2 regions of the Streptomyces roseoviridis genome follow, and region 2 is predicted to be linked to the other one. Evidence: predicted binding sites of a transcription regulator. Region 2 holds the regulator's gene; the other holds the start of a gene.
What was found. Region 2 encodes HspR, which represses chaperone genes until heat shock. Its sites were predicted from a motif close to TTGAGNNNNNNNNNCTCAA; they were not measured.
Positions count from the first base shown of each region.

Region 1: a site for HspR is predicted at 1,582-1,600, ahead of lon (endopeptidase La). Genes of this name have one in related genera too.

Region 1 covers NZ_BAAAWU010000001.1:2,418,428-2,421,833, forward strand. Annotated here, with positions in the region: gene lon (endopeptidase La) at 1-1,559, opposite strand, end outside; gene ABD954_RS10675 (GNAT family N-acetyltransferase) at 1,690-2,325, shown strand; gene ABD954_RS10680 (hypothetical protein) at 2,371-2,910, shown strand; gene ABD954_RS10685 (spermidine synthase family protein) at 3,057-3,406, shown strand, end outside.
Region 2 covers NZ_BAAAWU010000001.1:3,960,546-3,963,951, forward strand. Annotated here, with positions in the region: gene dnaJ (molecular chaperone DnaJ) at 1-994, shown strand, start outside; gene ABD954_RS17945 (heat shock protein transcriptional repressor HspR) at 999-1,448, shown strand; gene ABD954_RS17950 (hypothetical protein) at 1,547-2,014, opposite strand; gene ABD954_RS17955 (helix-turn-helix transcriptional regulator) at 2,020-3,000, opposite strand; gene ABD954_RS17960 ((2Fe-2S)-binding protein) at 3,352-3,406, shown strand, end outside.

The sequences.
Region 1 (3,406 bases), 1.5 Mb from region 2:
AGCAGGTGGTCACGGGCGATGACGATCTTCTCGTCCTCGGTGTAGCCGTCGAGCCGGACCAGCTCCATGCGGTCGAGCAGCGCCTCGGGGATGGCCTCCAGGACGTTGGCGGTCGCGAGGAAGACGACGTCGCTGAGGTCGAGTTCGACCTCCAGGTAGTGGTCGCGGAAGGTGTGGTTCTGCGCGGGGTCGAGGACCTCCAGGAGCGCCGCCGCCGGGTCGCCCCGGAAGTCTGAGCCGACCTTGTCGATCTCGTCGAGGAGGACGACGGGGTTCATGGACCCGGCCTCCTTGATCGCGCGGACGATCCGGCCGGGCAGGGCGCCGACGTAGGTGCGCCGGTGGCCGCGGATCTCCGCCTCGTCCCGTACGCCGCCGAGCGCGACCCGGACGAACTTCCGCCCCATCGCGTGGGCCACGCTCTCGCCGAGCGAGGTCTTGCCGACGCCGGGCGGGCCGACCAGGGCGAGCACGGCGCCGCCGCGCCGGCCGCCGACCACGCCGAGGCCGCGTTCGGCGCGCCGCTTGCGCACCGCCAGGTATTCGGTGATGCGCTCCTTCACGTCCTCCAGGCCCGCGTGTTCGGCGTCGAGGACGGCCTTGGCGCCCTGGATGTCGTACTGGTCCTCGGTCCGCTCGTTCCACGGCAGTTCGAGGACGGTGTCGAGCCAGGTGCGGATCCAGGAGCCCTCGGGCGACTGGTCGCTCGCCCGCTCCAGCTTCTCGACCTCCTTGAGGGCCGCCTCGCGGACCTTCTCGGGCAGGTCGGCGGCCTCGACGCGGGCGCGGTAGTCGTCGGACTCGTCGCCCTCGCTCTCGCCGTTGAGCTCGCGCAGCTCCTTGCGGACGGCTTCGAGCTGGCGGCGCAGCAGGAACTCGCGCTGCTGCTTGTCGACGCCCTCCTGGACGTCCTTGGCGATGGTCTCGGCGACGTCCTGCTCGGCGAGGTGGTCGCGCAGCTGGGTGGTGGCGAGCTTGAGGCGGGCGACGGGGTCGGCGGTCTCCAGGAGCGCGACCTTCTGCTCGACGGTGAGGAAGGGCGAGTACCCGGAGTTGTCGGCGAGGGCGCCGACGCCCTCGATCTGCTGGACGCGGTCGACGACCTGCCAGGCGCCGCGCTTCTTCAGCCAGGTGGTGGCCAGCGCCTTGTACTCCTTGACGAGTTCGGTCACGGCGCCGGGCAGCGGGTCGGGCACGGTCTCCTCGACCACGGTGCCCTCGACCCACAGGGCGGCGCCGGGTCCGGTGGTGCCGGCGCCGATGCGCACGCGGCCGAGGCCGCGGATGAGCGCGCCCGGGTCGCCGTCGGACAGCCGGCCGACCTGCTCGACGGTGCCGAGGACGCCGGTCCCGGCGTAGGTGCCGTCGACCCGGGGCACCAGGAGCACCCGGGGCTTTCCGTTCCCTCCGCGCGCGGCGGCCTGGGCGGCCTCGACCGCGGCCCGCACGTCGTTGTCGGACAGGTCCAGCGGCACCACCATTCCGGGCAGCACGACCTCGTCGTCGAGCGGCAGCACAGGCAGAGTGAGCGGCACGGACGCCATGGACTCAGAAGCCATGATCTCCCCTTCGGCAGTCAAGTTGAGCTGTATGGACTCAATGCACCTGCGCCGCCGAATGTTCCCCACCATCTGTTCGCTCTGAGCGATCAGGCTCCCCCGCACCGTGAACGGCCGATGTAATGCCCTCATGGATATTGCAGCCATTACAGCAGCCTGGGTGGCCGGCTGGACCGTCTCCCGGGGCACCCCCGCCGCCGTCGTCGCGCCCTGGGGCTACCGGATCGACGTGGGGCTGCCCCGGCATCCGTTCCGGCACGTCCTGCCGCACCCGGACGCGGTGTCCGTCGGGAAGCTGTGCGCCGACGTCACCGAGCCGTACGCCTGGCTCAAGGTGATGGCGACCCCCGAGGAGGTGGCGCCGTGGATCACCGAGGGCTGGACGATCCCGGACGACCCCGGCTTCATGATGACCAAGACCCTCGACCCGTCCGCCCGGCCCGCGCCCCCCGAGGGGTACGCGCGGACGACGGAGACCCACGACGGCGTCATCCGGGTCCGGATCCTCGCCCCCGACGGCACCCTGGCCGCCCGGGGCCAGATCGCGCCGACCGGCGCGACCGCCGTCGCCGACCAGATCGAGACGGACCCAGCCCACCGGCGCCGCGGCCTCGGCGCCAACGTGATGCGCACCCTGGAGGCGGCCGCCGCACAGGCCGGCGCGAGGACCGGCGTCCTCTCGGCCACCACGGACGGGATGGCGCTGTACGGCTCGCTCGACTGGCGCTACAGGGGCCCGCTGACCGGAGTCGTCCGCACCGGTTGAGTCGTTCCTGCTGCGCCGTGACCGGGCGAGCGGCATGCTCGGCTCATGGAGTACGCGCAGCGGTACGGGAGGGGGGCCGCACTGGCGGCCGTGGTCGCCGCCGCCGTGGCCGTGGCCGGGTGCGGCGGGCCGGCGCCGACGGCACCGGGCGACAAGCCGAGCACCACCCTGAGCATCCCGCCCGTTCCGAGCGGGCCCGCCACCGCCACCGCCACCGGGGGCAGAAACGATCCGGCCCCTCAGGAGGTCCTCGTCGAGGTCGTCGTCAACGGCGGCCTCGCGGGGGTCGTCAACAAGCTGGTCGTGCACCACGACGGCGGCTACACCGTCCGCTCCGGCACCGGGCCCGCCCGCGACGGCCGGATGACCGCCGCCGAGACCGCAGCCCTCCGCGCCGCCCTGGAGGACCCGGCCTACGCCCGGGTCCCGGCCCGCCCGACGGGGGCGCCGGTGGCCGACGGCTTCACGTACCACCTGACCCACGACCACCGGCTCGTGGTCACGCAGGACGGCGAGAACCGCCCGCCGGCCCTCCAGCGCGTCCTCGACGCCCTCCCCGGGGGCGGCCCGCCCACCGCGCCCTGACGGCCCCGCCCGCGGCGCGCCGGCCGATCCGTGCGGACCCCCGGGCTCGTCCGGCCCGCACCGCTCGTTGAGCGTTTGTCCCGGCCGCCCGCGCACGCCCAGGATGGCCGGGACCAGACACGTACACATCGAGCCACGGAGTGAGCATGACCAGCCCCGTCACCCTCGACCGGCGCGAGGGCCCGTACGGAGAAGTCGTCCTGCGGCAGCGCGACGCGCACTACGAGATCATCGCCAACGGCACGTTCCTGATGGACACCTCCGACGGCCGCTCCGAGCGGCTGCTCGTCGACGCGGCGCTCGCGGCCCTGCCCGAGAGCCGGCACGGCCGCGCCGCCGTCCTCGTCGGCGGCCTGGGGGTCGGCTTCTCGCTCGCGCACGCGGCCGCCGACCCCCGCTGGGGCCGGATCGTCGTCGCCGAGCGTGAGGAGGCGATCATCGACTGGCACCGGGAGGGCCCGCTCGCCGCCATCTCGGGCGCGGCGCTGGCCGATCC
Region 2 (3,406 bases):
CGTCCTCGGCGATCCCAAGAAGCGCAAGGAGTACGACGAGGCCCGCGCCCTGTTCGGCAACGGAGGCTTCCGGGCCGGCGGCCCGGGCGGGGGCTCGTTCAACTTCGACCTGGGCGACCTCTTCGGCGGTGCCCAGGGCCCCGGCGGGGCCGGCGGCTTCGGCGGCGGTCTCGGGGACGTCTTCGGCGGCCTGTTCAACCGGGGCGGCGGGGCCGGCACCCGTACGCAGCCGCGCCGCGGCCAGGACATCGAGTCCGAGGTGACGCTCAGCTTCACCGAGGCCATCGAGGGCGCGACCGTGCCGCTGCGGATGACCAGCCAGCAGCCCTGCAAGGCGTGTTCGGGCACCGGCGACAAGAACGGCACGCCGCGGGTGTGCCCGACCTGCGTCGGCACCGGACAGGTCTCGCGCGGCAGCGGCGGCGGCTTCTCGCTGACCGACCCGTGCGTGGACTGCAAAGGGCGCGGCCTGATCGCCGAGACGCCCTGCGACATCTGCAAGGGCAGCGGGCGCGCCAAGTCCTCGCGCACCATGCAGGTCCGCATCCCCGCCGGTGTCTTCGACGGCCAGCGGATCCGGCTGCGCGGCAAGGGCGCCCCGGGCGAGCGCGGCGGGCCGAACGGCGACCTGTACGTGGTCGTGCACGTCGACGCCCACCCGGTGTTCGGCCGCAAGGACGACAACCTGACCGTCACGGTGCCCGTCACGTTCGACGAGGCGGCGCTGGGCGGCGAGATCAAGGTGCCGACCCTGGGCGGCCCGGCGGTCACCCTGAAGCTGCCCGCCGGGACTCCCAACGGCCGCACCATGCGCGCCCGGGGCAAGGGCGCGGTCCGCAAGGACGGCACGCGCGGCGACCTGCTGGTGACGGTGGAGGTCGCGGTGCCGAAGGAGCTGGACGACAAGGCCCGTGAGGCCCTGGAGACGTACCGCGAGGCCATGGCGGGCGAGGACCCCAGGGCAGAGCTGTTCCAGGCCGCGAAGGGAGCTTGAGGAGATGGACGGCCGTCGCCGTAACCCTTATGAACTGACCGACGAGACGCCGGTGTACGTCATCTCGGTGGCGGCCCAGCTCTCCGGTCTGCACCCGCAGACGCTGCGTCAGTACGACCGTCTGGGCCTGGTGTCCCCGGACCGCACGGCGGGCCGCGGACGCCGTTATTCGGCCCGTGACATCGAGCTGCTCCGTCAGGTGCAGCAGCTGTCGCAGGACGAGGGCATCAACCTGGCCGGCATCAAGCGCATCATCGAGCTGGAGAACCAGGTCGCGGCGCTGCAGCAGCGGGTGGCGGAGCTGTCGTCGGCGGTCGAGGGCGCGGCGGCGGCCATGCGCCAGCGCGAGGCCCAGGTGCACGCCTCGTACCGCCGTGACCTGGTCCCGTACCAGGACGTGCAGCAGGCGAGCGCCCTCGTGGTGTGGCGGCCGGGTCACAAGCGCGGCGAGTAGCCGTCGTTCTCCGACGCTCCTTCAGGTCTCCCGAAGGCCCCTTCCGTTCCGGCGGAGGGGGCCTCGTCGTGTCCTCGGGGGAAACGAGGACGTGTGCTTCAGGGGATGAGCTCGCCCACGATGTCGGCGGCGGTCTGCCACCAGGGCTGGGCGCCGGTGCCGAAGGCGGCGGCGAGGGCGGTTCCGACGGCCCGGTCCCGCGGGGTGGCGTCGGGGGACCAGTCGGCGTCGACGCGGCCGTCGCCGGTGGACTCCAGGGTGCCCAGCGGCCGTCCGTCGCGGGTGAGCCGGCTCTCTCCGTAGGAGCAGGGCACGAGCCGGTAGCGGGCCTGGGAGACGACGGCGTCGACGCGGTAGGAGCGGCGGGAGAGGCGGCCCTTGGCGGGGCGCAGGCCGGCCGGTCGTCCGTCCACGGTGAGGGTGAGCAGGGCGGGGTCGCGGGTGCCGATGGGGGTGTGGTCGTCGGGGGCGGTGCCGGGGGTCCGCAGGAGTTCCACGGTGGGCATCCGGTGGCCGGTGACGCGCAGGGTGCCGGCGGGGCCGTCGAGGTCGATGTGGGCGTACACGCTGGTCAGTTGTCCCGTTCGAGGATGCCGGAGCGGGCGATGAGGTAGCCGAGCTGGGCGCGGCTGCCGCTGCCGAGGGCGGCGGCGAGCTTGGCGATGTGGGCGCGGCAGGTGCGGACGTTCATGCCGAGGCGGCGGGCGATGGCCTCGTCGACGTGTCCCTCGACGAGGAGTTTGGCGATGGAGCGCTGGACGCCGCTGATGCCGCCCTGCGGCGGTTCGTAGGCGACGGGGGCGTCGAGGGGGGTGGCCTGGAGCCAGAACTGGTCGAAGACGCCGCCGAGATACTCGACGAGCCCCTGGTGGCGCAGTTCGAGCGCGATGGTGCGGTCGCGGCTCGCGGGCACGAAGGCGACCTTGCGGTCGACGATGATGAGCCGGTCGATGATCTCTTCGAGGGTGCGGACCTCCACCTCGGGCCCTATGCGTTCGAGGTAGGCCAGGGTGATGGGCTGGTGGCGCGCGGTGTGCTGGTAGAGGGTGCGCATCCTGATGCCCTTGCCGAGCAGGGGGCGGACCCGTCGGAGTGCTTCTCCGAAGGTGTGGGCGCTGCGGCCCTTTCCCGGTTGTACGGTGAGGAGTTCGGAGGTGCACTCGGCGACGGCGCGGTCCAGGCTGGCGTTGATGCGCTCCAGGCCCTCGAGGACCGTGATGGCGTGGGTCATCGAGGGGTCGCGGGCGCCGAGGGTCATGAACGGCTCGAACGCGTCGGAGAGGGTGAGGGTCAGGCGCCGGCGTTCCTGTATCTCCTTCTCTATGGGGAGCAGGAGCCGGGCGAGCGCGGCCGAAGGGGCGACCGGGCGGAGCCATTCGGCGTCGTCGGGGTCGGGACGCAGCAGGTCGAGGTCCATGAGGCAGGGGGCGGGCCCGATCTCGGAACGGGCGATGCGACCGGAGCGAAGGGCCTCGGTGTAGAGCCGGGTGCCCGCTTCGCACAGGTCTGCGTGCGTGTGAGAATGTCCCGGTTCGTCAGGTTCTATCCGCATACGTACACCCCCAGGCTTTTGCATTACAGGAACATGATGCATTGAGCGAGTGGTGGAAACGGGATGAGTGAGCCATCGTCGTGACTTGCGGGGGAGCAGGTTGTTACACACCTTCAAGTGAGGTTGCTCGGTCATGTCCAAGAAGCTCATACGCACCGTAGCCGGTGTCGCACTGATGGCTGCTGCCGCTGTGGGAGCGGTCACGGCAACCGAGGACCCGGGGTGGGGTTCGCAGACGAGGGTCGTGAACGCCGACCCGGGCTGGGGACTGTCGCCGGTGCTCAACGGCGACCCGGGCTGGGGCGTGGCTCCCGCCGCGGCCTCCGATCCTGGATGGGAGTCCGAGGGGGCATGACGGTTCCCGAAGATCCTCGTTTCCGACGCGAGATGGCGAGCGCCTACCGGT